4 regions of the Enterobacter cloacae complex sp. HYC003_NIDB genome follow, and region 3 is predicted to be linked to each of the others. Evidence: predicted binding sites of a transcription regulator. Region 3 holds the regulator's gene; each other region holds the start of a gene.

Region 1 (7,466 bases), 590 kb from region 3:
CCCGCTATCAGCTGACCTATAACGATCGCGCCCTGCAATTTTTCCGCACCTTCGTTGAGGCCACTGAAAAAGCCAACTACTTTGAGCTGCCTCCGGCTGACGCCTGGGAGTTTGTCACCGAAAACACGCCGTTATCCACCCAGCCGACGGTAGTGGCAAAGGGCGCGGACTGTAGTTTCGCATTTCAACCTATCGTCGATCCGTTTATGCAGCAGGTGGTTTCCTGGGAAGCCCTGATCCGCACGCCGTCCGGTGAGTCTCCGGAAAGCTATTTTGCCAACCTGTCGCGTGAGGCGCTGTACGAATCGGATCTGAAGAGTAAGCAGGTGGCTTTGTCGATGGCCAGCGCGCTGGGCCTACAGACTCAAACGTTATCCATCAATCTGCTGCCGATGACGCTGGTCAATGTTCCTGGCGCCGTCGATTTTTTACTGACGGCAATTGAGGCGAACGGTTTTGTGCCGGAGCAAATTGTGGTCGAGTTCACCGAGAGCGAGGCGATCTCGCGCTTCGAAGAGTTCACCAGCGCAGTCAGACAGCTTAAAAGCGCCGGGATCAGCGTGGCCATCGATCACTTTGGCGCGGGATTCGCCGGTCTGCAACTGCTGGCCCAGTTCCAGCCGGACAGAATCAAGATCAGCCGTGATTTGATTGCCAACGTACACAAGAGCGGCCCGCGTCAGGCTATTATTCAGGCGATCATTAAATGCTGTGCGTCTCTGGAAATTCTGTTCTGTGCGGTAGGCGTAGAGCTGGCTGAAGAGTGGATGTGGCTGGAATCTGCCGGGGTTTCTCAGTTCCAGGGACACCTTTTCGCCAGCCCGCGTCTGGGGGGCGTTCCGGCGATTGCCTGGCCTGATAAAAAGTACGATTTATAAAAACCTGTACGTAACTGTTAAGAGTAACCTGTACGTACGGCGAAATTTATACAACAATACATTAACGAGTGAGTGGTTCATTGAGCCATTCACTTGTCTCAGAACGAGGAGTTAGTTATACAAATGATTTGTACAATCTGATAAGGTTGGTTTGGTTAGGTATGGAAGTAATGTGCGTGAGGGAGTTAATGGCCTATTACAGTATCGGCGAAGTGGCCGAACGATGCGGTATCAACCCCGTTACGCTGCGTGCCTGGCAGCGCCGTTATGGATTGTTGAAGCCGCAGCGAAGCGAAGGGGGTCATCGTCAGTTTGACGATGAAGATATCCTGCGTATCGAAGAGATCAAGCGCCTGATGAAAACGGGTGTTTCGGTCGGCAAAGTAAAAGCGCTTCTTGAAAATACAGAAGTGATGACTCAGGGGAACTGGGCATCTTTTCAGGAAGAGATGTTAACCGTTCTGCGCTATGCCAGTCCGGCAAAACTGCGCGCCAAAATCGGCGAGTTCCGCCGTGACCATGCGATGGATGTTCTGATAGATAACATCATCACCCCTGTGCGGCAGCGAATGAACCAGGACCAGAATACGGTGCGTCACATGGCAAGCCTGCTGGACGGTGTCCTGATTGAGTTTGCCGTTGCAAGCCTGGGTGAGTCGCGAAAAAAAGCAGGTAAGGATGCGCTGCTGGTCGGGTGGGAGTGCGACGACCGTACGCATTTGTGGCTGGAAGCGGCCCGTCTTGCCTACAAAGGCTGGCATATCGACGTGCTGGCTGAGCCGATTGATTCTCCACGTCCTGAACTCTTCCCCGGGCAAAAAATCTTCGTCTGGACCGGTAAAGCGCCTACGCCTCGTCAACAGGAGCAGCTCGACCACTGGCGTGAACAGGGTTTCGCCGTTTCGTTCCATCACTGATGTTAAGGGGTCCGTCAGGGCCTTTTTGTCTTTTCGAGTCAGCTTTCTTATTGGAAGATAGCTATCTCAAAAATAGGTATTTCCAATACAATTTTTCTCATTGCCCGCCAACTTACCGCCTTTCTTATGAAATGCATTATTTATCAATGCATTGAACAAATCTAACCATCCCATCCGCATCCCGTCACAGGGTCTATGCTTAATGAAAGTAGCCAAAAAGGGCGGTTTAGCCCAAAGCCCCTGCTCGCAGGGGGTTGAAGTGATAATCGTTATCACTAACATGGTGTTATGCCCTGGTGGCTTATCAGATGAGGTGGACCTATGGAACTGCATTCAGAAACCTTCAATCCGGCCGATTTTGCCTGGCGTGGTTTAACGCTGACGCCCGCGGCGGCGGCGCATATTCATGAGCTGGTGGCAAAAAATCCCGACATCCTCGGCGTACGCTTAGGCGTTAAGCAGACTGGCTGCGCGGGATTTGGCTACGTGCTGGATACCGTAACCGAACCTGAAAAGGACGATCTGGTCTTTGAAACCGACGGTGCAAAGTTATACGTCGCGCTACAGGCGATGCCGTTTATCGATGGAACCGAAGTCGACTACGTTCGGGAAGGTTTAAACCAGTTATTCAAATTTCATAACCCGAAAGCCCAGAACGAATGCGGCTGCGGCGAAAGCTTTGGGGTATAGGCGGTACTATGTCTCGTAATACTGAAGCAACGAGTGATGTAAACACCTGGAGCGGCGGACACCTCAACTATAAAGAGGGTTTCTTCACGCAGCTGCAAACCGATGAGCTGGCGAAAGGCATCAACGAAGAGGTCGTGCGCGCCATTTCGGCGAAACGTAACGAGCCGGAGTGGATGCTGGAGTTTCGCCTGAGCGCATTCCGCGCGTGGCTGGAGATGGAAGAACCCCACTGGCTGAAAGCGCATTACGATAAGCTGAACTATCAGGATTATAGCTACTACTCCGCGCCCTCCTGCGGCAGCTGTGATGATACCTGTGCCTCGCAACCTGGTGCCGTTCAGCAAACCGGCGCGGAGAACAGCTTCCTGAGTAAAGAGGTGGAAGAGGCGTTTAATCAGCTCGGCGTGCCCGTGCGCGAAGGCAAAGAGGTGGCGGTAGACGCCATTTTTGACTCCGTCTCGGTGGCAACCACCTACCGTGAAAAACTGGCGGAGCAGGGGATCATTTTCTGTTCCTTTGGTGAAGCCATTCACGATCACCCCGAGCTGGTGAAAAAGTATATTGGTACCGTGGTGCCGAGTAACGATAACTTCTTCGCGGCACTGAATGCGGCGGTGGCGTCAGACGGTACTTTTATCTACGTGCCGAAAGGCGTGCGCTGCCCGATGGAGCTCTCGACCTATTTCCGCATCAACGCGGAAAAAACCGGCCAGTTTGAACGCACCATCCTGGTGGCCGATGAAGGCAGCTACGTAAGCTACATCGAAGGGTGCTCCGCTCCTGTGCGCGACAGCTACCAGCTGCACGCGGCGGTGGTAGAAGTGATCATCCATAAAGATGCGGAAGTGAAGTACTCTACGGTACAGAACTGGTTCCCGGGCGACGGCAACACCGGTGGTATTCTGAACTTCGTCACCAAACGCGCGCTGTGCGAAGGCGAAAACAGTAAAATGTCCTGGACGCAGTCAGAAACCGGCTCCGCCATTACCTGGAAATACCCGAGCTGTATTCTGCGCGGCGACAACTCCATCGGTGAGTTTTACTCCGTGGCGCTGACCAGCGGTCATCAGCAGGCCGATACCGGCACCAAGATGATCCACATCGGTAAAAACACCAAATCGACCATCATCTCCAAAGGGATCTCTGCCGGTCACAGCCAGAACAGCTATCGCGGGCTGGTGAAAATCATGCCGACGGCTACCAACGCGCGTAACTTCACCCAGTGTGACTCCATGCTGATTGGCGCGGACTGCGGGGCGCATACCTTCCCGTATGTCGAATGCCGCAATAACAGCGCCCAGCTTGAGCATGAGGCAACTACGTCACGTATTGGTGAAGATCAGCTTTTCTACTGCCTGCAACGCGGGATCAGTGAAGAAGATGCGATTTCAATGATCGTTAACGGCTTCTGTAAGGACGTGTTCTCTGAACTGCCGCTGGAATTTGCCGTTGAAGCCCAGAAACTCCTCGCCATTAGTCTTGAACACAGCGTCGGTTAAGGAAAGCACATGTTAAGCATTAAAGATTTACAGGTTAGCGTGGAAGAGAAAGAGATCCTGCGTGGCCTCAATTTTGACGTCAAACCGGGTGAAGTTCACGCCATCATGGGGCCAAACGGCTCCGGGAAAAGTACGCTTTCAGCGACGCTGGCAGGACGCGAAGATTATGAAGTTACCAGCGGCTCCGTTGAGTTTAACGGCAAAGATCTGCTGGAGATGTCGCCGGAAGAGCGTGCCGGCGAGGGCATCTTTATGGCCTTCCAGTATCCGGTGGAAATTCCGGGCGTCAGCAACCAGTTCTTCCTGCAAACCGCGCTGAACGCGGTGCGCAAGTATCGCGGCCTTGAGGCGCTGGATCGCTTTGACTTCCAGGATCTGATGGAAGAGAAGATCAAGCTGCTGAAAATGCCGGAAGATCTGCTGACCCGCTCGGTAAACGTGGGTTTCTCCGGCGGTGAGAAGAAACGTAACGATATTCTGCAAATGGCGGTTCTGGAGCCGGCGCTGTGCATTCTCGATGAGACCGATTCAGGGCTGGATATCGATGCCCTGAAGATCGTTGCCGACGGGGTGAACTCCCTGCGTGACGGCAACCGCTCATTTATCATCGTGACTCACTACCAGCGAATACTTGACTACATCAAACCGGACTATGTCCACGTGCTTTACCAGGGACGCATTGTGAAATCCGGTGACTTTACACTGGTTAAACAACTGGAGGAGCAGGGTTATGGCTGGCTTACCGAACAGCAGTAATGCACTTCAGCAGTGGCACCGGCTGTTTGAAGCGCAGGGTGGAGCGCGCTCTGAACAGGCTCAGCACCATCTCCAGCAGATGCTGCGTCTCGGTTTACCGACGCGTAAACATGAGAACTGGAAATATACCCCGCTGGATGGCCTGCTGAACGGCGAGTTTGTCACCCGTCTGGCGCAGGTCAGCCCCGATCAGCGCGACATGCTGGCGCTGAGCGTGGATGCCGTGCGCCTGGTGTTTGTCGACGGTCTGTTCCGTGCGGAGCTGAGCGACAGCGTGCAGGAGAGCGGGTTCGATATCGTCATTAACGATGAACGTCAGTCGCTGAACGCGCCCGTTCAGCCTGAAGTCTTCCTGCACCTGACAGAGAGCCTGTCGCAGTCTGTCACCCATATTCGCGTTAAGCGTAACCAACGCCCGGCGAAACCGCTGCTGCTGATGCATATCACCCAGGGCGTTGCGGGTGATGAGATTAACACCGCCCACTATCGCCACCATCTTGAGCTGGCAGAAGGGGCGGAGGCGACGGTGATCGAGCATTACGTCAGCCTTAACGACACCCGTCATTTTACCGGTTCGCGTCTGACGATGAACGTGGCGGCCAATGCCCAGCTGCACCACATCAAGCTGGCGTTTGAAAATCCGCTCAGTCACCACTTCGCCCACAACGATATTCTGCTGGGCCAGGATGCCGCGGCGTACAGCCATAGCTTCCTGCTTGGCGGCGCGGTGCTGCGCCACAATACCAGCACCCAGCTGAACGGTGAAAACACTACGCTGCGTATTAACAGCCTGGCGATGCCGGTGAAGTCAGAAGTGTGCGACACGCGCACCTGGCTTGAGCATAACAAAGGCTACTGCAACAGCCGTCAGCTGCACAAAACCATCGTCAGCGACAAAGGACGTGCGGTGTTTAACGGCCTGATAAACGTGGCGCAGCACGCCATCAAAACTGACGGGCAGATGACCAACAACAACCTCTTGCTGGGGCGTCTGGCAGAGGTGGACACCAAACCACAGCTGGAAATCTATGCGGACGACGTGAAATGCAGCCACGGCGCGACGGTCGGGCGTATTGACGATGAGCAGATGTTCTACCTGCGCTCGCGTGGGATAGACCAGCAGGCCGCGCAAAAGATGATTATTTACGCCTTTGCGGCTGAGCTGACGGAAGCGCTGCCCGATGGCGGGCTTAAACAGCAGGTGCTGGCCCGTATCGGTCAGCGGCTGCCTGGAGGCGAAGCATGACATTTCCCGTAGAGAAAGTCCGGGCAGATTTTCCGGTACTGACCCGTGAAGTGAACGGTCTGCCGCTGGCCTATCTCGACAGTGCGGCCAGCGCGCAAAAACCAAATCAGGTGGTGGATGCGGAAGCCCAGTTTTACCGCCACGGTTATGCGGCGGTACATCGCGGGATCCACACCCTGAGCGCCGAGGCGACCCAGCGCATGGAAAACGTGCGCACGCAGGTTGCGGCCTTCCTCAACGCGCGTTCGCCGGAAGAGCTGGTGTTCGTGCGCGGCACCACCGAAGGGATCAACCTGGTGGCTAACAGCTGGGGCAATGCGCAGGTGCACGCGGGGGATAACATCATCATCACCCAGATGGAGCACCACGCCAACATCGTGCCCTGGCAGATGCTCTGTGAGCGTGTGGGGGCGCAACTGCGGGTGATCCCCCTGAATGAAGACGGCACGCTCCAGCTGGAAAAGCTGGACGCCCTGCTGGACGACAGAACGCGGCTGGTGGCGGTGACCCACGTTTCAAACGTGCTGGGGACGGAAAATCCGGTGGCGCTGATCGTCGACAAAGCCCATCAGGTTGGTGCGAAAGTGTTGATTGATGGCGCCCAGGCGGTGATGCACCATGCGGTTGACGTTCAGGCTCTGGACTGCGATTTCTACGTCTTCTCCGGGCACAAGCTGTATGGCCCGACGGGCATCGGCGTGTTGTATGTGAAAGAGGACATTCTCCAGGCCATGCCGCCGTGGGAAGGGGGCGGGTCAATGATCGCCACCGTCAGCCTGACGGACGGCACAACCTACGCCCGTGCGCCCTGGCGCTTCGAGGCGGGTACGCCCAACACGGGCGGGATCATCGGGCTGGGCGCGGCCATTAGCTACGTCTCTGAAACGGGGCTGGCGGCGATTCAGGAGTACGAACAGCAGCTGATGCATTATGCCTTGCAGGAGCTGGCCAGCGTCCCGGAACTGACCTTATATGGCCCTGCTGACCGTCTGGGTGTGATAGCCTTCAACCTCGGCAAGCATCACGCCTATGATGTGGGCAGTTTCCTTGATAATTACGGCGTCGCCGTACGTACCGGGCATCACTGCGCGATGCCGCTGATGGCGTATTATCAGGTACCGGCTATGTGCCGCGCATCGCTGGTGATGTACAACACAACGGAAGAGGTCGACAGACTGGTGGCGGGACTAAAACGTATTCACCAGCTGCTTGGCTAACGGAGAGGCGAGAGATGGCAGATTTGCCGGACAGAGATAAATTGCTGCGCAACTTTGGGCGTTGCGCGAACTGGGAAGAGAAATACCTTTATATTATCGAGCTGGGTCAGCGCCTGCCGCCGCTCAGCGAAGAGGCGCATAACCCGGACAACATCATTCAGGGCTGCCAGAGCCAGGTCTGGATCCTGATGCAACAGACGGATGAAGGCGTAATTGAATTACAGGGTGACAGCGATGCCGCCATTGTGAAGGGGCTTATTGCC
Region 2 (7,466 bases), 1.5 Mb from region 3:
GGACGGCGAGGCGCCCGTCCAGGCCAGCAGATGTTCATCCCAGTTATCGGTGTTGATGTTAACCAGCTGCGTGGTGGTGGCGTTGGTGTATTCCCAGTTCATGTTGCCGGTCAGACGGTAGCTTAAGTAGTCCGGGATCAGCAGCGCATGCGCCACCTTTTCGACCAGCTCTGGCTGTTGCTCAACTACCGCGCGCAGCTGATACAGCGTGTTAAACGGCAGAAACTGAATGCCGCTGCGACCATAGATGTTCTCCTTGCCAAGCTGGGCGATGGCGTGCGCCATTAGCCCATCGGTGCGGCTGTCGCGGTAGGAGACGGGCAGGCCGACGCGTTCGCCGTGACTGTCCAGCAGTACGTAATCCACACCCCAGGTATCAATGCCGATACTGTCGATGCGAATACCGTCTTCGCAGACGTTGTGAAGTCCGGTGCGGATCTCTGCTTCCAGGGCGTCGATATCCCAGGTAACAAAACCGTCCTGTTTTTGCAGACAATTGGCGAAACGGTGCATTTCGCGAAGCGTAAGGGTGTGCAGGTCGCAGTCCCAGGTGGCGAGCATTACACGGCCGCTGGATGCGCCTAAATCGACAGCCACACAATGGCGAAAAGTCATGGTCGGGTCCTTTCTTAAGTCATTAGCGAGGAGTGTAAGAAAGGGAAGAAATAGCCACCTTCTCGCCACTGACAGCCCAAATCTCGCGCTGGCAAGAAAGCAAAGATGAACGTGAGGGAGTTCACAGTTTCCAGTAATGGCGGGGTTTGCAGGCAGTGTGACGCTGACCGCATTTCCTGATCTTTCCGTCTGTTTCTTGAAAAACCGACAGCTTTTGCGCGGTTTGCTGTCAAAAATTTAAGGTGAGCGTGGAAGGCCTTAATTACTATTTTGAGAACTTTTCTCATTGGTGGGGGCCGTTATGACCGTACTGCACAGCGTCGATTTTTTTCCTTCGGGGGCTTCGCCGGTCGCGATTGAGCCACGGCTGCCTCAGGCTGCGTTCCCGGAGCATCATCATGATTTTCATGAAATTGTGATTGTTGAGCACGGAACGGGAATCCACGTGTTTAACGGTCAGCCGTATACCATCAGCGGCGGTACGGTGTGCTTCGTGCGCGATCACGACAGGCACCTGTATGAACATACCGACAACCTTTGCCTGACTAATGTGCTCTATCGTTCTCCGGATGCGTTCCAGTTTCTCTCCGGGCTGAATCAGCTGTTGCCGCAGGAGAAGGACGGTCACTACCCCTCGCACTGGCGGGTGAATCAGTCCACGTTGCAGCAGGTGCGTCAGCTGGTGAGCCAGATGGAGCAGAGCGAGGATGGACAGGAGACGCACGCCATTGCTACCCGCGAGCTGCTGTTTATGCAGCTGCTGGTGCTGCTGCGGCGCAGCAGCCTGGTGGAAGGGCTGGAAAATAACGACGCGCGCCTGAATCAGCTGATGGCCTGGCTGGAAGATCATTTTGCCGAAGATGTCTGCTGGGAAACGCTGGCGGATGACTTTTCGCTCTCGCTGCGCACGCTGCATCGTCAGCTCAAGCAGCATACCGGGCTGACGCCGCAGCGCTACCTCAACCGTCTGCGCCTGATCAAAGCGCGGCACCTTTTACGTCATACCGACGAAAGCGTCACCGATATCGCCTATCGCTGCGGATTCGGCGACAGTAACCACTTTTCGACGCTTTTTCGCCGGGAGTTTAACTGGTCGCCGCGCGATATTCGTCAGGGGAAAGACGCGTTGCTTCAGTAACGCGAGGGCAGTCACCGTTTTTTTGCTGCAAAAAGGCTAATAATGTCCGGTTATTCGCCGTAGAGGTTGTGGTGTGGCTGCTCAGCTCATTCTTCGCAAAGATGATTTTTTTGCCTCCGCGAGTCAGGCCGTCGCGGTGGCCGACCGCTACCCGCAAAACGTCTTTGCCGAGCACACCCACGAGTTTTGCGAGCTGGTGCTGGTATGGCGAGGCAACGGCCTGCACGTCCTCAACGACCGCCCCTACCGCATCACGCGCGGAGACCTGTTCTACATCCGCGCTGAAGACAAACACTCCTACGCCTCGGTTAACGATCTGGTGTTGCAGAACGTCATCTACTGCCCCGACAGACTTAAACTGAATGTCGACTGGGCGGGCAATATCCCCGGTTTTCATGATGCCAGAGGCGAACCGCACTGGCGCTTAAGCAGCAACGGCATGGCTCAGGTACGCCAGACGATTTCCCAGCTGGAGCAGGAGAGCCAGAAGAGCGATCCGGTGGCAAACCAGATGTCGGAGCTGCTTTTTGCCCAGCTGGTGATGACCCTGAAGCGGCATCGTTACGCTACGGATAATCCCTCTGCTACCACGCAGGAAGCGCTGCTGGATAAGCTCATCACCCGGCTTGCGGGCAGTCTGAACAAGAGTTTCGTGCTGGAAAAATTCTGCGAGCAGGAGCAGTGCAGCGAGCGCGCGCTGCGCCAGCAGTTCCGCACCCAGACGGGGATGACGGTCAACCACTATCTGCGCCAGCTGCGCATCTGCCACGCCCAGTACCTGTTACAGCATACGGAGCTGATGGTGAGTGAAGTGGCGATGCGCTGCGGCTTTGAGGACAGTAACTACTTTTCGGTGGTGTTTAACCGTGAGGTGGGGATGACGCCGGTTCAGTGGCGTCATCGCAGTCGAAAGGCAGCGTAATCAGTTCGCCATGCCGAGGCCGACGATATTGGCCGCAATGATAATCACCACACAGCCCAGGCTCAGCACGCCAACCGGACGACGCCCGGCATTGTTCCACTCTTTCAGCACCAGCCCAACCAGCCCGCCGCACAGCACGTAGAAGCTCATGTGCAGCATCCAGCTCATGTAGTCATACTGCGCCGGAATACTGGCGTGACCCCAGGCGTAGAAGAAGAATTGCAGATACCACATCAGACCGCCGAGGGCGGAGAGCAGGACGTTGGTGACGATCAGCGGTTTTGCCAGCGAGAAGTCGGCTTTTACCGACAGGTTCTTCACTTTTGCCAGACGAATGAAGCAGAAGCCGAGGTTTACCAGCGCGCCGCCGCCCATGATCACCACGTAGCTTGGCAGGGCAACGTACAGCGGATCGACGCCCAGCGCCGCAGCGGCGTCGTGCATCGGTTTGGCGGCGTTCATGGCGAACGACATGCCCGCCGAGAATACGCCGCACATCACCGCCAGCAGCAGCCCTTTCTTCAGGTTGAACTCTTCGGCTTTGATGCCCATCTTGCGTTCTTTCAGCTGGCCTGCGCGGGTGACGATGCCCACGCCGATCACCGCCACCAGCACGCCCAGCAGCGTCATTCGCCCGCCCTGAGTGTTGATCAGCACGTCGAAGTGGCCGTTCAGGATTGGCGTCATCAGGGTGCCAACAATCAGCGTAATGCCAATCGCGATGCCAATCCCCATCGACATGCCTAGGTAGCGCATGGTGAGGCCGTAGTTGATATTACCGATGCCCCACATCGCGCCGAACAGGAATACCGGCAGCAGGGTGGAGGCGTTGAAGGAGGAGAAGTAGCCCCAGAAATCGGGCAGCAGCATGGCGCTGATTGTCCACGGCAAAATCAGCCAGGACACGGTGCCGCCAACGGACCACATGGTTTCCCATGACCAGCCTTTCACCTTTTTAAACGGGGCATAGAAACAGGCTGCACTGGCCGCGCCTATCAAATGCCAGAAAATACCCATCGTAATCGCATGATTCATTTTTACATCCTCATCGTTTTTATAGCCGGAGGCTTCCCGCCGACTTGATGAGTGTAAAAATGAGGCGGTTTGGGAACCTTCAGAAGGTTGCCGCACTTTTGTTCAGGATGGCAATCACCACGTTAAGCACGTGAGCAGACTCACAATTTTGTCATTTATCAAAAATCTAATAACCTTATAAAAACTACGGCATTGATAATCATTTTCAATATCATTTAATTAACTATAATGAACCAACTGCTTACGCGGCATTAACAGCTGTGCCGCCCGACAATAATGGAGAGGATTATGAGTTATACACTGCCATCCCTGCCGTATGCCTACGACGCACTGGAACCGCATTTCGACAAGCAGACGATGGAAATCCATCACACTAAACACCACCAGACCTATGTGAACAACGCGAATGCTGCGCTGGAAAGCCTGCCAGAGTTCGCTAATCTGCCTGTTGAAGAGCTGATCACCAAACTGGACCAGCTGCCGGCAGACAAGAAAACCGTGCTGCGCAACAACGCGGGCGGTCACGCTAACCACAGCCTGTTCTGGAAAGGCCTGAAAACCGGCACCACCCTTCAGGGCGACCTGAAAGCGGCTATCGAGCGTGACTTCGGTTCCGTTGACAACTTCAAAGCGGAATTCGAAAAAGCCGCTGCAACCCGTTTCGGCTCTGGCTGGGCGTGGCTGGTCCTGAAAGGTGACAAACTGGCGGTCGTTTCTACCGCTAACCAGGACTCCCCGCTGATGGGTGAAGCTATCTCTGGCGCATCCGGCTTCCCAATTCTGGGTCTGGACGTGTGGGAACACGCTTACTACCTGAAGTTCCAGAACCGTCGCCCTGACTACATCAAAGCCTTCTGGGATGTAGTGAACTGGGACGAAGCAGCAGCGCGTTTCGCCGCTAAAAAATAAGGTTGCATTGACGCCTGTGAGAAGCGAGTCTGATGACTCGCTTTTTTTGTATCTGAAGGAGTGGAGATGCATTACCCGGTGAATGTGTTTACAGGCAAGGTAAGGGAGTACGAAGGCAGCCGCCCGAGCGCCATCGCCAAAGTGCAGGTCGACGGTGAGCTGACGTTGACCGATCTCGGGCTTGCGGGTGACCAGCAGGCTGAAAAGAAAATCCACGGCGGGCCCGATCGCGCGCTGTGCCACTATCCGCGCGAGCACTATCAGCACTGGAAAGCCGAATTTCCTGAACAGGCGGACCTCTTCGTCGCCCCCGCGTTTGGCGAAAATCTCTCAACGGAGGGGCTGACGGAGAAGAACGTCTTTATCGGCGATATTTACCGCTGGGGCGATGCTTTGATTCAGGTCACCCAGCCGCGCTCACCGTGCTTTAAGCTTAATTACCATTTCGGCATTCAGGATATGTCGGCCCAGCTGCAAAACGCGGGTAAAACCGGCTGGCTGTATCGCGTTGTGCAGGCGGGACAGGTTTCGGCGGATGCGCCGCTTGAGCTGGCTTCGCGCTTGAGTGAGGTGTCGGTATACGAGGCCTGCGCAATTGCCTGGCATATGCCGTTTGATGACGAGCAGTATCACCGCCTGCTGTCAGCGGCGGGATTATCCACCAGCTGGACCAGAACGATGCAGAAGCGGCGGTTAAGCGGCAAGATCGAGAGCAGTTCGCGGAGATTGTGGGGGAAAGAGGTTCCGTAGAAAGTAGGCCGGGTAAGGCGAAGCCGCCACCCGGCACATACGGTTACGAACGCTTATACAGCGGCAGCCACAGCGTTAACCTCAGCCCGCCCAGCGGGCTGTCATCGGCTTTCACCCAGCCACGGTGCTGTTGCATGGCGGTTTCAACAATTGCCAGACCTAGCCCCGTACCACCAGATTCACGGTCGCGCGCCTCGTCGGTACGGTAGAACGGACGGAAAATCTGCTCGCGATCTTCCGGACTGACGCCAGGACCATCGTCATCGACAATGACGGTAATCCCGTCTTTATCCACCGAAAACGCCACTTCAATCTTCGTGTGCGAATAGCGCAGGGCGTTACGCACGATATTCTCCAGCGCGCTTTCCAGCGTGTTGGGGTTACCGTAGAGCGGCCACGGGCCCGGCGGGAAGTTGACGGTGAACGATTTGCCCATCTGCTCCGCTTCGAACGCCGCGTTGTCCAGCACCTCATGCCAGAGGTGATTGGCTTTCACCGTTTCGCTCACCAGCGCGTTTTTCTGCTGATTGCGCGACATCACCAGCAGATCGTTGATCATGCTGTCCAGGCGATGCGCTTCCGTCTCAATACGCTCCAGCTCTTTGCTCTCACCGCTGCGGCGGCGCAGCAGGGCGGTACCCAGCTGTAAGCGCGTGAGCGGCGTCCGCAGCTCGTGGGAGATATCCGACAGCAGGCGTTGCTGCGCGGTCATCATGCGGTCAAGAGCAGAGACCATCTGGTTAAAACTGGTTCCGGCGGCCAGGAACTCCTGCGGCCCGGATTCCAGCTCCGGATGCTGCCTCAGGTTGCCCTGCGCCACTTCGTCCGCCGCATTTTTCAGCTTACGCGCCGGTTTCGCCAGGCTCCACGCCAGCCATAACAGCAGCGGGGAACTGACCAGCATCGTGACAATCAACAGCAAAAGCGGACGGTCAAACAGCAGGTTGATAAAGTCGGACTGGGAACTGCTCGCAGGGCGAATCAGATAGAGCTGGTAATTGTCTTCCCCATCCCGCACCGAGAAAGGACCGACCATCTCTACCCGACCATATTTCTTTTTCTGTGGGTGATCGGCATTATCCGCCTGGCCAATAAAGTTGCGGATAATCTGCATTTCATTGCGATCGGCCCCAATCACGCGGCCTTCACTGGTGACCAGTAAAAGACGTTGTCCGGGGGGCGCCCACTTGTCGATAGCGCGAAACAACCTGCGCCACCACATTAAATCGTTCGGCGGATCGTTTGCCAGCTCCGCTTCCACGTGCTGCTCGATCATCACGCCCTGACGTTGCTCGCTGTCGAGTAGCTCCGTCATCTGGCGTGAGTCGAGTTTTGGCAACATCAAAACGAGCATTAAAACCAGTGCCAGCGTCAGCCAGAAGATGGCGAAGATGCGGGCGGTTAAGCTGCCTATCATGAAGCGGAAACCATCAGATAACCGCGACCACGCAGGGTTTTAAACCATGGGTGACCGTCTTTACGCTCCGGCAGCTTACGGCGCAGGTTAGAGATGTGCATGTCGATGGCGCGGTCAAACGGGGTGAGGCGTTTGCCGAGCACTTCCTGGCTTAAGTGTTCACGCGACACCACCTGGCCGAGATGCTGCGCCAGCAGATACAGCAGGGTGAACTCGGTGCCGGTTAGCTCCAGCGTTTCACCGTCGAAGCTCGCTTCCTGGCGGCCCGGGTTCAGGCTCAGGGAGTCCACTTCCAGCGTAGGTGAGCTGTTGTCGGTATTCTGCTGCTGCTCGCTCCAGTGAGAGCGGCGCAGGATCGCGCGAATACGGGCCACCAGTTCACGGTCGTTGAACGGCTTAGGTAAATAGTCATCCGCACCCAGCTCAAGGCCGAGTACGCGGTCAAGCTCGCTGCCGCGTGCGGTCAGCATAATGACGGGGGTCTGGTGTGTCTGGCGAAGCTCTTTCAACGTATCAATACCGTTTTTCTTCGGCATCATGACGTCGAGCAAAAGTAAATCGATGCTGTCGTCAAGGAGACTCAGCGCCTGCTCGCCATCATGGGCAACCAGGACGTTGAAACCTTCCATGTCGAGCAACTCCTTTAAAAGAGATGTGAGCTCTCGGTCATCATCAACTAA
Region 3 (7,466 bases):
ATTCCACCCTCACGGGCGGTATTTATTACTGGCAGCGTGAGCGTGACCGTAAAGACGTCACTGAAGATAAATACAAAACCAACCTTTCTCACTCGACCTGGAACGCCAACCTTGATTTCCAGTCGGGATATGCCGCCGATATGTTCGGGATCGATATTGCAGCGTTCACCGCAATTGAAATGGCCGAAAATGGCGACAGCGGCCATCCGAACGAAATTGCGTTCTCCTCCAGCAATAAAGCCTACGACGAAGACTGGTCCGGCGATAAAAGCGGAATCAGCCTGTATAAAGCGGCTGCAAAATTCAAATATGGTCCGGTCTGGGCGCGTGGAGGTTATATCCAGCCAACCGGCCAGACGCTGTTAGCACCGCACTGGAGCTTTATGCCAGGTACCTATCAGGGTGCGGAAGCCGGTGCTAATTTTGACTACGGCGATGCGGGGGCGTTGAGCTTCTCCTATATGTGGACCAACGAGTACAAAGCGCCGTGGCACATTGAGATGGACAAGTTCTATCAGAACGATAAAAAAACCAAAGTTGATTATCTCCACTCGCTGGGGGCGAAGTACGACTTCAAAAACGATCTGGTGCTGGAAGCTGCTTTTGGTCAGGCTGAAGGCTATATCGATCAGTACTTTGCTAAAGCCAGCTACAAATTTGATATCGCGGGTAGCCCGCTGAGCACCAGCTATCAGTTCTACGGTACGCGCGACAAAGTCAGTGATGGCAGCGTAAATGATATCTATGACGGCACCGCGTGGTTACAGGCGCTGACCTTCGGTTACAAGGTAGGTCAGGTTGATTTACGTCTGGAGGGAACATGGGTCAAGGCAGAAGGGCAGCAGGGCTACTTCCTGCAACGTATGACGCCAACCTACGCCTCTTCCAATGGTCGTCTGGATATCTGGTGGGATAACCGCTCTGACTTTAACGCCGACGGCGAAAAGGCGGTCTTCTTCGGCGCAATGTATGACCTGAAGAACTGGAATCTGCCTGGCTGGGCGGTGGGTGCGTCCTACGCGTACGCCTGGGACGCAAAGCCAGCAGATATGGCTACGCCAGACGCCTACTACGATCCGAATTACCGTCTGAAAGAGTCTTCATACAGTCTGGATGCGATTTACACCCTTCAGGAGGGCCGTGCGAAAGGCACGATGTTCAAACTGCACTTCACCCAGTATGACAACCACTCCGATATCCCGAGCTACGCGGGCGGTTACGGCAACATCTTCCAGGATGAACGTGACGTGAAATTCATGGTCATTGCGCCATTCACAATCTTCTGATGAACACGCAGGCGGGCGAAATCCCGCCTGCATGGAGACTGCATATGATGAAAAAAATGGTAATCGTTGCGCTGCTGGCATCGGGGCTGGTGGCGTGTGCGCAGGATCAGGCGCAGAAAGAAGACTCCCGTCTGAAGGAGGCGTATAGCGCCTGCATCAATACAGCACAAGGATCGCCAGAGAAGATTGAAGCCTGCCAGAGCGTGCTGAATGTGCTGAAAAAAGAGAAAGCGCATGAGCAGTTTGCGACGCAGGAAAATGTTCGCGTGATGGATTACCAGGCCTGTATCCAGGCGCGGAAAAGCGGTAACGATCAGGAAGTGGCGAAGCGTTGCGATAAGATCTGGGACGAGATTCGCAATAACAATAAATAAGTTGCTTTACGCCCGGTGGCGCAGCGCCACCGGGCTTTTTTCAGGCAAAAAAAAGCCAACCTTACGGCTGGCTCAGAGTATGAACACGATATTATTTCGCGTCGTGCGCGTGGTCGTCTTCGCGGCAATCGCCTTCAGCGCAGTGACCGTACAGGTACAGGCTGTGGTTGGTCAGGCGGATGCCATGACGGGCGGCGATTTCACGCTGGCGTGATTCAATGGAATCATCGCTAAATTCAATGACCTTGCCACAGTCGAGGCAGATCAGGTGATCGTGGTGATGCTGCTGAGTCAGCTCGAACACGGATTTACCGCCTTCGAAATTATGACGAGTAACAATGCCCGCGTCATCAAACTGGTTCAGCACACGATAGACGGTTGCCAGCCCAATCTCTTCACCCATATCGATAAGACGCTTATAAAGGTCTTCCGCACTGACATGGTGATTGTCTGGCCCCTGAAGCACTTCAAGGATTTTTAACCGAGGAAGCGTTACTTTCAGGCCAGCTTTCTTTAATGCGGTATTGTTGTCAGTCATGCGGAATCTGTCCTGTTGCTAAACGATTCACTTCAAAAGAAGAAGTGACAGAAAATGCACTTGGGATAATGCGTCTCATTATAGAACTGCCATGGCTAAATGAAAACTGCAAGTCTCAAGCAAAGTATGCTTATAAAAACGTGGTATCACCAACAAACTTGTTCGATGGCACCCACTTTTTACCAGGGGGATATTGTACAGGTCTGGGCGAAAAAGTTAAAAGTTTGTAGCAATTAATTTAATCGGTTTTACCTGGAAAACGGGCGCAACCGGAGTTGCGCCGCAGGGATATCAGGCGTTAAGGATATCGTCCAGGTTCAGCTCTTCACGAACCTGCTTAACCCATTTTTCTACACGCTCAGCGGTCAGCTCTGGCTGACGGTCTTCATCAATGGCCAGGCCAACGAAGTGATCGTCATCTGCCAGACCTTTGGACGCTTCGAAATGGTAACCCGCCGTTGGCCAGTGACCGACGATCGCAGCACCGCGTGGCTCAATGATGTCGCGAATAGTGCCCAGCGCATCACAGAAATACTCAGCATAGTCTTCCTGATCGCCACAGCCAAACAGGGCAACCAGCTTGCCGTTGAAGTCTACTTCTTCCAGCGTCGGGAAGAAATCGTCCCAGTCACACTGTGCTTCACCGTAGTACCAGGTCGGGATGCCCAGCAGCAGGATGTCATAGCCCTCGAGATCTTCTTTGCTGCTCTTGGCGATGTCATGCACATCAGCAACGTCTTTACCGAGCTGTTTTTGAATGTTTTTTGCGATATTTTCAGTATTGCCGGTATCACTGCCAAAGAAAATGCCGATGATTGCCATGAGTAAAATAACCTCTTGAAACTTAATGGTATGGTGGCCCAAATTGTCCACGGATAAGGGCAATAATAGCAGAACAGGCAACCCTGCGGAAACAGCTATCACGCAGGACTGCACTCTGTGCTACATGAAAAAGGTAATATTGGGGATTTTCTGACTCACGCCTTGCCGCGTAACGTCTCAAGCTGGGCGATCAGCATCTCTTCGATCAGTTCGCTGCGGCTGATGTTGCGCGCGTCAGCTAACTCGTTAAGCGCATCGACGGCATCGGCATTCAGCTTCAGTTCGACACGCTTAAGCCCACGATTTTTATCGCGTTTAAGCTGGTTGCGTTTATTGATACGCAGCTGTTCATCGCGCGAAAGCGGATTCGTTTTCGGTCGTCCCGGTCGACGCTCATTCGCGAACAGATCTAGTGTCGTACGGTCCGTTTGTTCTTTGGCCATGATTCTGAGACTTCGGGGGAAACACGCCGCCCTGCTAATGCCCGGGCGATAAGCGCGCCATCATACATCACCCAAATCCACACGCCAACGACTGGAAGCCCGTCGTCTTCCGGTCGCTGGCTTTTTAATCAATTCGCTGTATCAGTAAGATAGCGGCGAATGGCGCGCAGGACGGCATCCGGTTTTTCCGCGTGTACCCAGTGTCCGGCACCGGCAATGACGTGAGCGCGAGCCTGCGGGAATTGCGCCAGCAGCGTGTCACGATACGCATCAGTGACGTAAGGGGAGTTGCCGCCGCGAATAAAAAGGGTAGGGTGCGGCCAGGCGGGGACGGTTTCCCAGCCCACAATATGCGAATACTGATCCCACAATACCGGGACGTTAAAGCGCCATTGTCCGTCAACAAACGATTTCAGCAGGAACTGAACTACGCCTTCCTCATCAAGATGCTCACGCATAACGGCAGCCGCCTGCTGGCGGGTTGCGACACCCGCTTCGGTGACCGCATTGATGGCGGTAAAAATCTCATCGTGACGGCGAACGTCGTAATTGACGGGCGCAACGTCGATGACCACCAGCCCGGAAATTCGCTCAGGGGCCAGCGCAGTGAGCGCCATCACCGCTTTGCCGCCCATTGAATGCCCGATAAGCGTCGCTTTCTGGATATTATTCGCATCGAGGGTGTCCCGCAGATCCTGCGCCATGGCTGCGTAGGTCATCTCCTCCGAGCGCCCAGAAAGACCGTGATTGCGCATATCAACCTGGAGGATCGCGTGATCGGTCACTAAATCGCGCGCCAGCACACCCAGATTATCCAGGCTACCAAACAGGCCGTGAACCAGTACGATGGGAGAATTATTGTTCGGCGATTGTGCAGTTTGCGCTCGGGTATTCAATTTCATGGCAAAGTTCTTTTTTTAGGTTTGTCAGGTTAGGGTATCATGTTGACCATTCTGCCGCCCGGGGGCAAGGATCCAGTTTAATCTGACTTTTGCCGCCAACCTGGTTTGACGCTATCCGCTGTTGGGATTTGACCTTATAATCTCAACGACTTGTATTCAGATAAGATATCGCACTGGATTAAGATGAAAACAATCGAAGTTGATGACGAACTCTATCAGTATATTGCCAGCCAGACGCGGCATATTGGGGAGAGCGCGTCCGACATTTTACGGCGCATGCTTAAAATTTCCGCCGCCTCACAGCCCACTCCTGTCACTAAAGATGTCGTGTCTCAGCCGAGCGTTGTTGCACAAGTAAAACCTGCCGTCATGCCGGCAAAAGACAAAGTGCGCGCGATGCGCGAGCTGCTGCTGTCCGATGAATATGCCGAGCAGAAAAAGGCGGTTAACCGCTTTATGCTGGTGCTGTCTACACTTTATTCACTGGATAACAACGCATTTGCAGAAGCGACAGAGTCGCTGCACGGTCGCACGCGCGTTTACTTCGCAGGCGACGAGCAGACCCTGCTGCAAAATGGCAACCAAACCAAACCCAAACACGTTCCCGGTACACCATACTGGGTGATCACCAACACCAATACGGGCCGTAAGTGCAGCATGATCGAACATATCATGCAGTCCATGCAGTTCCCGGCGGAATTGATCGAAAAGGTTTGCGGTACAATTTAACCCTTGCATCAGAAGGACCAGGCAATGGCAAATCACAGCCGTGCAGGACAACCTGCACAACAAAGCGATTTGATTAACGTCGCTCAACTGACCGCGCAGTACTACGTGCTGAAGCCGGTGGTGGGCAACGCAGAACACGCAGTGAAGTTTGGTACATCTGGCCACCGCGGTAGTGCGGCGCGCCACAGCTTTAACGAACCGCACATTCTGGCCATTGCTCAGGCCATCGCGGAAGAGCGCGCCAAAAATGGCGTCACCGGTCCGTGCTATGTAGGGAAAGATACCCACGCCCTGTCTGAACCTGCTTTTATCTCCGTGCTGGAAGTGCTGGCGGCGAACGGCGTAGACGTGATTGTTCAGGAGAACAACGGTTTTACGCCAACGCCAGCGGTTTCTAACGCTATTCTGGTACACAACAAAAAAGGTGGCGCGCAGGCTGACGGCATTGTGATCACCCCGTCACACAACCCACCGGAAGATGGCGGCATCAAGTACAACCCACCTAACGGTGGCCCGGCGGATACCAACGTCACGAAAGTGGTGGAAGATCGTGCCAACGCGTTACTGGCTAACGGTCTGAACGGTGTGAAACGCATCTCGCTGGATGAAGCCATGGCCTCCGGCCACGTGAAAGAGCAGGATCTGGTGCAGCCGTTCGTGGAAGGGCTGGCGGATATCGTCGATATGGCCGCTATCCAGAAAGCCGGTCTGAAGCTGGGCGTGGATCCACTGGGCGGCTCCGGTATTGAATACTGGAAACGCATTGCCGAGCACTACAAGCTGGATCTGACAATCGTGAACGATCACGTCGATCAGACCTTCCGCTTTATGCACCTGGACAAAGACGGCGCGATCCGTATGGACTGCTCCTCCGAATGCGCAATGGCTGGCCTGCTGGCGCTGCGCGACAAGTTCGATCTGGCGTTTGCCAACGACCCGGACTACGATCGCCACGGTATCGTCACCCCGGCAGGGCTGATGAACCCGAACCACTACCTGGCTGTTGCAATCAATTATCTCTTCCAGCACCGTCCGCAGTGGGGCAAAGAGGTTGCGGTGGGTAAAACGCTGGTCTCTTCCGCTATGATTGACCGTGTGGTCGACGCGCTGGGTCGCAAGCTGGTGGAAGTGCCGGTGGGCTTCAAGTGGTTTGTTGACGGTCTGCACGACGGCAGCTTCGGCTTTGGCGGTGAAGAGAGCGCGGGGGCATCCTTCCTGCGCTTCGACGGCACCCCATGGTCAACCGATAAAGACGGCATCATCATGTGCCTGCTGGCGGCGGAAATCACCGCGGTCACCGGTAAGAACCCGCAGGAACATTACAACGAGCTGGCGGAACGTTTTGGTGCGCCAAGCTATAACCGTATTCAGGCTGGCGCCACGTCTGCGCAAAAAGCAGCTCTGTCAAAACTCTCTCCGGAGATGGTCAGTGCCAGTACCCTGGCTGGTGACCCGATCACCGCGCGTCTGACGGCGGCGCCGGGTAACGGCGCATCGATCGGCGGCCTGAAAGTGATGACCGAAAACGGCTGGTTCGCCGCGCGTCCATCCGGTACGGAAGATGCGTACAAAATCTATTGCGAAAGTTTCCTCGGCGCTGAGCATCGTCAGCAGATTGAGAAAGAAGCGGTAGAGATTGTCAGCGAAGTGCTGAAAAACGCGTAAGTCGTGTTCTGGTGCGGGCTGATGCCCTCACCCCGGCCCTCTCCCACTGGGAGAGGGAGAAAACATAAAAAACGGCAACCCATGGGTTGCCGTTTTGCTTTACCTAACTATGCTTATTCTTCAATTCAAATCTCGGCGATACCAGACCGTACAGCGTCCAGCCCATAAAGGTCACCATCGCCCCATACAGCATCGCCTCCTGACCGGACGAGTAGAGCGCATAGAAGCTGTAAATCGCCCCAATCAGCGCCACGATATTGGCCGCCCGGGCTTTGCGCGGATCCACCTTCGCCACCTTCTGAATAATCACCAGCGCCGCCATCGACAGAATGTACGGAATGATGTTCGTCACCACCGCCAGGTTGACCAGCACGTTAAACTGGCTGTTCAGTGACGGGCTGATGGTCATCAGCGACAATCCGCTCTGGAAGATGACAATCGCCAGCATGCCCTGCACCGGTGCATCCGCTTTGGTGACGCGGGAGAAGATTTTCGGGAAATAACCTTCGTCAGCGGAAGATTTGAATACCTGGGCGATGGTGAACTGCCAGCCCAGCAGCGAGCCGCAGCAGGACATCACCATCAGTCCCATGATCACTTTCCCTACCTCCGGCGTAAACATCTGCGCAAACGCCAGTCCGAACGGCGCCGTGGAGTTAGCCAGATCCATGTTGGGCACAATTCCCGCAATCACGTTGGTTGAGACG
Region 4 (7,466 bases), 2.0 Mb from region 3:
ATTGGGACGGTGGCTACTGGCGCGACCGTGACTACTGGCATCGCCATTATGAATGGCGTCAAAACCGCTGGTGGAAACACGATAACGGCTATCACCGTGGCTGGGATAAGCGTAAGGCTTACGAACGCGGCTACCGCGAAGGCTGGAACGATCGTGACGACCGCCGTGGCGGCTGGGGTCATGGAAAAGGCAGAGGCCACGGTCACGGCCATCACCATTAACAACAAAAAGGAGCCTTCCGGCTCCTTTTTCTTTTACAGGCCTGCGGCTGTGCCTATCAGCAACCACAAGTTTAACGCCACCACCACGACCACAATGGCCCACCCGGCGCGCTTCACCCACGTCGAATTCACCAGTTCGCCCATCAGCGATTTATTACTGGTGAAGATCAGCAGTGGCACCAGCGCCAGCGCAATCCCGAAACTTAGCAGTACCTGACTCATCACCAGAATGCGGGTCGGATCCAGCCCCATCAGGATCACAACAAAGGAAGGCAGCATCGTGACCGAGCGGCGAACCCACAGCGGAATATGGAAACGTACGAACCCCTGCATCACCACCTGCCCGGCCAGTGTCCCCACAACCGTAGATGAAAGACCCGCAGCGACCAGGCTTAAACCAAAAATAGTGGCAGCGGCATGACTCAGCAACGGCTCCAGCGTCAGGTAAGCCTGGTCGAGATCGGCAACCCCGGTATGCCCGTTAAAGTGGAACGCGGCGGCGGCGGTCGCCATCATCGCCAGATTCACAAATCCGGCAATGGTCATCGCGATAGTCACATCCCATTTCGAGGCGGAGTAGCGCTCTTTACTCGTCCCGCCATGCAGATTCTGGGTTAATGAAGAGTGCAGATAAATGACGTGCGGCATGATGGTCGCCCCCAGCACTCCGGCAGCCAGAAAAACGGCTTCAGAAGTGGGTAACGACGGGATCACCATCCCTTTCGTCAGCTGCGCCAGATTCGGCTGGGAGAAAATCAGCTCAACAATATAGGCGGCAGCGACGAACAGCAGCAGGCCGCCGATGACTTTCTCCAGCGGTTTTTGTCCCCGCCGCTGGAGCATCAGAATCAGGAAAGTGGCGATACCGGTCAGCACCGCCCCCTGAAGCAGGGAGACGCCCAGGATAAGCTTAAAGCCGATCGCCGCCCCGATAAACTCGGCGAGATCGGTGGCCATGGCGATAATTTCCGCCTGAACCCAGTAAAACCAAACTGCCGGACGTGGATAATGATCGCGGATTTGCTCCGCCAGGTTTTTTCCGGTAGCAATACCCAGCTTCGCGGAGAGCATCTGAATCAGCATCGCCATCAGATTGGCCCATACCACAACCCACAGCAGTTTATAGCCGAAACTGGCCCCGGCCTGAATATTGGTCGCAAAATTACCCGGATCGATGTAGCCAATCGCGGCAATGAATGCCGGTCCCATTAATGCGAACCGCAGCTTGCGTGCCGCTCTGCCGCTGCTACTCTCTACGCGACTATTCGTCATTTCTGCCTCTGGAAATATAGCCTTTGCTATGTTTTATGCTATCAAAATGAGAATGATTATCAAGTTCATTTGTAACGGTTAACATGATTTCTCTGATAGTCAGGAACGATAGACAGGCAGGTGGAGCAAGGTCACAGAATGTGAAAATGCGCAGACATTTGTGAAGCGTAGCACACAAACTTAACTTTTCACTCATTTACCTAACATAACAAAAATGTCTTGTTGATCACTATTTTTGAGACTCGTCACAGGATGTAACTATAGTGTGGGCTTGATCTCGTTTTCTTTGTGCTTGTTACATAGAATGTGCACGGAAATTAAACCTGCCTCATATTTGGAGCAAATATGGACCGCGTCCTTCATTTTGTCCTGGCACTCGTTGTCGTTACTGCACTTGCATTGCTGGTCAGCACAGACCGCAAAAAAATTCGTATTCGCTATGTTGTCCAACTGCTGGTCATTGAAGTTTTACTTGCGTGGTTCTTCCTGAACTCCAACGTAGGCCTGGGCTTCGTGAAAGGCTTCTCCGAAATGTTCGAAAAACTGCTCGGATTTGCCAACGAAGGGACAAACTTCGTCTTTGGCAGCATGAACGATCAGGGTCTGGCCTTCTTCTTCCTGAAGGTGCTCTGCCCTATCGTCTTCATCTCTGCCTTGATCGGTATCCTTCAGCACATCCGCGTTCTGCCGGTGGTTATCCGTGCGATCGGCTTCCTGTTATCGAAAGTTAACGGCATGGGCAAACTGGAATCCTTTAACGCAGTCAGCTCGCTGATCCTGGGTCAGTCTGAGAACTTCATTGCGTATAAAGATATTCTCGGCAAGATGTCCCGTAACCGCATGTACACCATGGCGGCAACCGCAATGTCTACCGTTTCCATGTCTATCGTGGGCGCGTATATGACCATGCTGGAACCAAAATACGTAGTTGCGGCGCTGGTTCTGAACATGTTCAGCACCTTTATCGTGCTTTCGCTGATTAACCCGTACCGTGTGGATGCCAGCGAAGAGAACATTCAGATGTCAAACCTGCACGAGGGACAGAGCTTCTTCGAAATGCTGGGTGAATACATTCTGGCGGGTTTCAAGGTTGCAATTATCGTCGCCGCAATGCTGATTGGCTTTATCGCGCTGATCGCTGCGCTGAACGCCCTGTTTGCGGCCGTACTCGGTATCTCCTTCCAGGGTATTCTGGGCTACATCTTCTACCCGATTGCCTGGGTGATGGGCGTGCCCGCTCACGAAGCGTTGCAGGTGGGCAGTATCATGGCAACGAAACTGGTTTCCAATGAGTTCGTGGCGATGATGGATCTCCAGAAGATTGCCAGCACACTCTCCCCTCGTGCGGAAGGGATCCTGTCCGTCTTCCTGGTCTCCTTCGCGAACTTCTCTTCCATCGGTATTATCGCTGGTGCGATTAAAGGCCTGAACGAAGAGCAAGGTAACGTCGTTTCTCGCTTTGGCCTGAAGCTGGTTTACGGTTCAACACTGGTGAGCGTCCTGTCTGCCTCTATCGCAGCACTGGTTCTGTAATTCATACCGCGTAATAAAAACCGGGAGTCCTCGCTCCCGGTTTTTTTATGCCTCCAGCGCCGTCAGGGGCACTGGTTTACCAATCAAATAGCCCTGCAAATAGTCCACGCCAAATCGCAGCAACATCTCGCGTTGTTCAGCCGATTCCACATATTCAGCCACCACACAAAGCGATTTCGTTTTGGCCATGTTGCAAATGGACTGCACGATCATCGCATCCATGCTGTCGGTGCAGATATCTTTCACGAAGCAGCCATCGATCTTAATGATATCGGCCTCCAGCCGCTTCAGGCGCTCAAAGTTGGCATAGCCGGTACCAAAGTCATCAATAGCAATGCGGAAGCCGTAATCCCGCAGCTGCTGGATATTGTTGATGCTGCTTCCCGAGTCAGAGAAAGCCTGTTCCTCGGTGATCTCAATGACGATATCTTGCGGCGCAATAGCGTAGCGTTCAAAAAGCGCGATGATCTCAGCCGCTATCTCATTTTGCATCAGCGTCAGCGGCATCAGATTAACGGAGAACTGCGTTCCGGCCCGTTCGGACGGATGGCTGCGCATCCACATCAGCAATTTTTCCACCACGTTCAGGTCAAATCGGTGGCTCAGGTTAAACTGAGCAATCAGCGGAATAAAGCGATCAGGCGTGATGATCTCCCCCTCGCTTTCAAGCCTTGAGAGGATTTCAAAGTACCCTTCCCCACGCGCGTTATGGATTGGCTGGGCGTAAAGGTGAAGCCCACCGATATCAAGGGCGCGTTTTATGCGGGCCAGCATCAGCACTCTGTCCGTCGTCTGACCGGAGACATCATCCAGACTGTTGGTTAACGCCAGGACGTTGTGCCCGGCACAGGACTGCTCGGAGAGCCAGCTCAGCTGACCCAGCGTGTGATGCAGGCTTTCTCCATCCGGCACTTCACCCCAGGAGGCGCCAAACTCGATGTCGAGCTCAGTCTTGTTCCAGATAATCTTACGGCTGTTCAGATGATCAACCATATATTGCAGACGTTCAGCCGTGCCCGGACCCAGCAAGACCACTACCAGCTCACTGCCCGGCAACTGGAAGAGCTTCTCGTCTTTTTGCAATAACGGTTGCAGCGACGCGGTTATCATCTTTTTACAATGTACACGCATGAGGATGCCGTAGTGACGGCTCAGGAATTCGAGATTATCCAGGCGCAGGCAGCAGACTTTGGCCTCGGGATGGTGCTGTAAAAACACTTCCAGCGCACGAATGTTAGGCAGACCGGTGAGCGGATCGGTAAGCGCCCTCTCCTGCCACCCCTGTTTCAGCCATTCACTTTTCTGATAGATCCGCGACATGTAAAGCAGGCAGATGGCGAAAGAGATAAGCACCGACAGGATAAAGGAGAGCGAGTGGCCCGATTCAACACCATTAAGAAAATTATAATTATAGGTCAACAGCATGAGCGCCGAGGCCGCCCAGAATAAAGAGATGAGCGCATAGCTCAGACGACCAATCCCCAGGGTGAAAAGAATGAAAACGATTGGCATCAAATAACCCGCAATAAACTGCGACTCAAAAGGCGCGCATAAAATAGCGATCATCGAGATCAACAGCATCAGCCACACAACGATAAATAACGCTCTTTTGTGACAAAAGAGGGGCTTCACGCTTCGCCGCCAGAATGTTCGGGCATAGCGAGGATTAATAATCATTCTTAACGGATAATAGAACATCATGGTGAAAATCAGGGCGGCACAAATCAGACTCTGAATATCGATAACGTTATAAATTGCAGAGCCTTCGCCGAAATAGGAGGAGATTGTCACCGGGAAATCAAATAAATATCCCGCCAGATACATCGATAATTTGATGCCCACAGGCACCATAAATCCGAGCCAGAAAATACGTATGCCAATGTACTTATTCGGTATGCTGTGTCGCCAGCGCTTGCCCAGCACCAGACGGATGACGCCACAGGCGGCGAAGACGGTAAACGTCTGACAACATAATAATACGGCAGATTGTAGTGGTGCTAAATCAAGATTATAAATATTAGTAATACTAAAACTTAACAGCAAAGGAATGATTGCCCGTCGTCCAAATAACAACACGATGGCGAGCATGGCACTTAAGGGCAACCACGCCAGATAAACATCATTTTCGCTGACGATGGCCCGTGGAGAGATATAACGAGAAAAAGGAATCGCAATCAGGCTTAGCGCCAGGGCAATCATAAATATCTTTACATTATTGTAAATTTTTCTATTCATTAATCCGGATAATCTATTTTACCATCGTCTCATTGACCGCATGGATAATAGGTTTATTAATTACATGAATCAAGTTCAGGTCTATTTATAGACTTGTTTATTGATTTGGATTGAGGTGAGGTGTAGAAAACGACGTTAATTGCAACAAAAACAGTCTAAAATATTTTACAAGCTATAAAAAAACCCCCGTCTTGCGACGAGGGTTTAAATTTTGGTGGAGCTAAGCGGGATCGAACCGCTGACCTCTTGCATGCCATGCAAGCGCTCTCCCAGCTGAGCTATAGCCCCACATGTTACTTTACCTACCGCACTCTGTTGGGTTCAGAGTTTGGTGGAGCTAAGCGGGATCGAACCGCTGACCTCCTGCATGCCATGCAGGCGCTCTCCCAGCTGAGCTATAGCCCCGTCGTAAAGCTGTCATGTTGACGGGCGGCATAATATGAATTCCGCCGCAGAGTGTCAACGGCAAATTCAGCCTCCGCCTTTCAATCGCCGAAAAATCATGCAAATGAATCACTTTGCGAGCCTGCTCGCAGCCAGGAGTTAAGCTTGTCACGTTTTCACGTAAAACGGTGCTATAAAATGAACCACTAATTAACCCCACAGATATTCAGGAAATTGTATGATCAAGGAACGAATGACGCCAGAAGAGTTAGCCCTGCTCACTGGCTATAGCCGACAGACCATCAATAAATGGGTACGCAAAGAGGGTTGGATTACATCGCCAAAGCCAGGCGTTCAGGGTGGCAAAGCGCGTCTGGTACACGTCAATGAAAAAGTGCGCGACTTTATTCGCAGCGCGCGCAGGGCAACAGAGACGCCGGAACTGCCAGATAAGGCGTACCACGAGGGCTCGCTTCATGCCCTGCTCCTGACGCTGGCGAATGAAATGACGCCGGAAGAGCAAAAGCAGATGACATCGCTGTTACTGCGGGAAGGGATTACCGGCTTGTTACAACGTTTAGGGATTCGCGACCAACGCTGATATGAAAAGATTACGCAGCAAAATGACCACGGAAGAGCTGGCGGACAGTCTGGGCGTAGCCCGACAAACCGTTAATCGCTGGATACGACAGAAAGGATGGAAAACGGAGGGTATCAACGGTGTAAAAGGCGGAAGAGCGAGGGTGATATGTATTGATGCGCACGTTAAGGAGCACATCATTAGTCTTCCCGCCATTCGTAACCGTCGGGCTGTTTACCATGTGGCGGAAAGCCCTTCCCACTACGGCGTGGCAACCTCATCCAGCCTGCTTCCACAAATTATCGACTCGCTGGAAAACATGACGACTGTCGAACAGGAACGTTTGCACAAGTTGCTCGCTCGTGAAGGGTTGCAGGGTTTTCTCACGCGTCTTGGTATTGCTGAATAACAGGCATAAAAAACGGCAGGTTACCCTGCCGTTTTTTGTATTACACGAGTATTACTGCTGGCTTTCACGCTCAGCAATAAAGCCCAGCGCTTTGTTGATACGCGCAACGCTACGTGATTTGCCGATGGCATGAACGGTCACGTCCAGCGCCGGAGACTGGCCTGCCCCCGTCACCGCAACGCGCAGCGGCATACCGACTTTACCCATGCCAATTTCCAGCTCATCAGCGGTAGCCTGAATCGCGTGGTGAACATTTTCCGCAGTCCATTCGGTAATGGCTTCGAGTTTATCACGCACCACTTCCAGCGGCTGACGCGCAACCGGACGCAGGTGTTTCTTGGCCGCGTCGGCGTCGAACGCGTCAAACTCTTCATAGAAGTAACGGCAGCTTTCAGCAATTTCTTTCAGCGTTTTGCAACGCTCGCCAAGCAGCTTCACCAGATCCGCCAGTTCAGGGCCCGTACGGGTATCGATGTTTGCCTGTTCAATGTGCCATTGCAGATAAGTCGCCACATATTCTGGCTGCATGGTATTGATGTAGTGATGGTTCAGCCACAGCAGTTTGTCAGTGTTGAACGCGCTGGCTGATTTGCTGACCGAGTTTAGAGAGAACAGCTCGATCATCTCTTCGCGGCTGAAGATCTCCTGGTCACCATGAGCCCAGCCCAGACGCACCAGGTAGTTCAGCAGCGCTTCCGGCAGATAGCCGTCATCACGGTACTGCATCACGCTCACCGCGCCATGACGTTTGGACAGCTTTTTACCGTCGTCACCGTTGATCATTGATACGTGCGCATACACCGGTACAGGCGCGTTCAGCGCTTTCAGAATG

What was found. The regulator Fur, encoded in region 3, represses iron uptake genes when iron is present. The targets are predictions, from matches to a motif close to ATAATAATGAGAACNACTATCAA.
Region 1: sufA (Fe-S cluster assembly scaffold SufA) is a predicted target of Fur. The motif match lies at 2,055-2,077, and genes of this name have one in related genera.
Region 2: sodA (superoxide dismutase [Mn]) is a predicted target of Fur. The motif match lies at 3,903-3,925, and genes of this name have one in related genera.
Region 4: O1722_RS06905 (Nramp family divalent metal transporter) is a predicted target of Fur. The motif match lies at 1,534-1,556, and genes of this name have one in related genera.

Annotation. Positions count from the first base shown of each region.
Region 1 covers NZ_CP114220.1:2,847,579-2,855,044, reverse strand. Annotated here, with positions in the region: gene O1722_RS13610 (diguanylate phosphodiesterase) at 1-878, shown strand, start outside; gene O1722_RS13605 (MerR family transcriptional regulator) at 1,067-1,795, shown strand; gene sufA (Fe-S cluster assembly scaffold SufA) at 2,117-2,485, shown strand; gene sufB (Fe-S cluster assembly protein SufB) at 2,494-3,984, shown strand; gene sufC (Fe-S cluster assembly ATPase SufC) at 3,994-4,740, shown strand; gene sufD (Fe-S cluster assembly protein SufD) at 4,715-5,986, shown strand; gene sufS (cysteine desulfurase SufS) at 5,983-7,203, shown strand; gene sufE (cysteine desulfuration protein SufE) at 7,218-7,466, shown strand, end outside.
Region 2 covers NZ_CP114220.1:81,588-89,053, forward strand. Annotated here, with positions in the region: gene rhaB (rhamnulokinase) at 1-615, opposite strand, end outside; gene rhaS (HTH-type transcriptional activator RhaS) at 917-1,753, shown strand; gene rhaR (HTH-type transcriptional activator RhaR) at 1,827-2,675, shown strand; gene rhaT (L-rhamnose/proton symporter RhaT) at 2,676-3,710, opposite strand; gene sodA (superoxide dismutase [Mn]) at 3,999-4,619, shown strand; gene yiiM (6-hydroxyaminopurine reductase) at 4,686-5,369, shown strand; gene cpxA (envelope stress sensor histidine kinase CpxA) at 5,413-6,786, opposite strand; gene cpxR (envelope stress response regulator transcription factor CpxR) at 6,783-7,466, opposite strand, start outside.
Region 3 covers NZ_CP114220.1:3,435,106-3,442,571, reverse strand. Annotated here, with positions in the region: gene chiP (chitoporin ChiP) at 1-1,286, shown strand, start outside; gene chiQ (ChiQ/YbfN family lipoprotein) at 1,334-1,660, shown strand; gene fur (ferric iron uptake transcriptional regulator) at 1,752-2,198, opposite strand; gene fldA (flavodoxin FldA) at 2,490-3,020, opposite strand; gene ybfE (LexA regulated protein) at 3,176-3,463, opposite strand; gene ybfF (esterase) at 3,592-4,365, opposite strand; gene seqA (replication initiation negative regulator SeqA) at 4,549-5,094, shown strand; gene pgm (phosphoglucomutase (alpha-D-glucose-1,6-bisphosphate-dependent)) at 5,119-6,759, shown strand; gene potE (putrescine-ornithine antiporter) at 6,863-7,466, opposite strand, start outside.
Region 4 covers NZ_CP114220.1:1,445,466-1,452,931, reverse strand. Annotated here, with positions in the region: gene O1722_RS06910 (DUF2502 domain-containing protein) at 1-221, shown strand, start outside; gene O1722_RS06905 (Nramp family divalent metal transporter) at 255-1,493, opposite strand; gene nupC (nucleoside permease NupC) at 1,839-3,026, shown strand; gene O1722_RS06895 (sensor domain-containing phosphodiesterase) at 3,072-5,261, opposite strand; tRNA gene O1722_RS06890 (tRNA-Ala) at 5,474-5,549, opposite strand; tRNA gene O1722_RS06885 (tRNA-Ala) at 5,591-5,666, opposite strand; gene O1722_RS06880 (YfeC-like transcriptional regulator) at 5,884-6,246, shown strand; gene O1722_RS06875 (YfeC-like transcriptional regulator) at 6,248-6,634, shown strand; gene gltX (glutamate--tRNA ligase) at 6,686-7,466, opposite strand, start outside.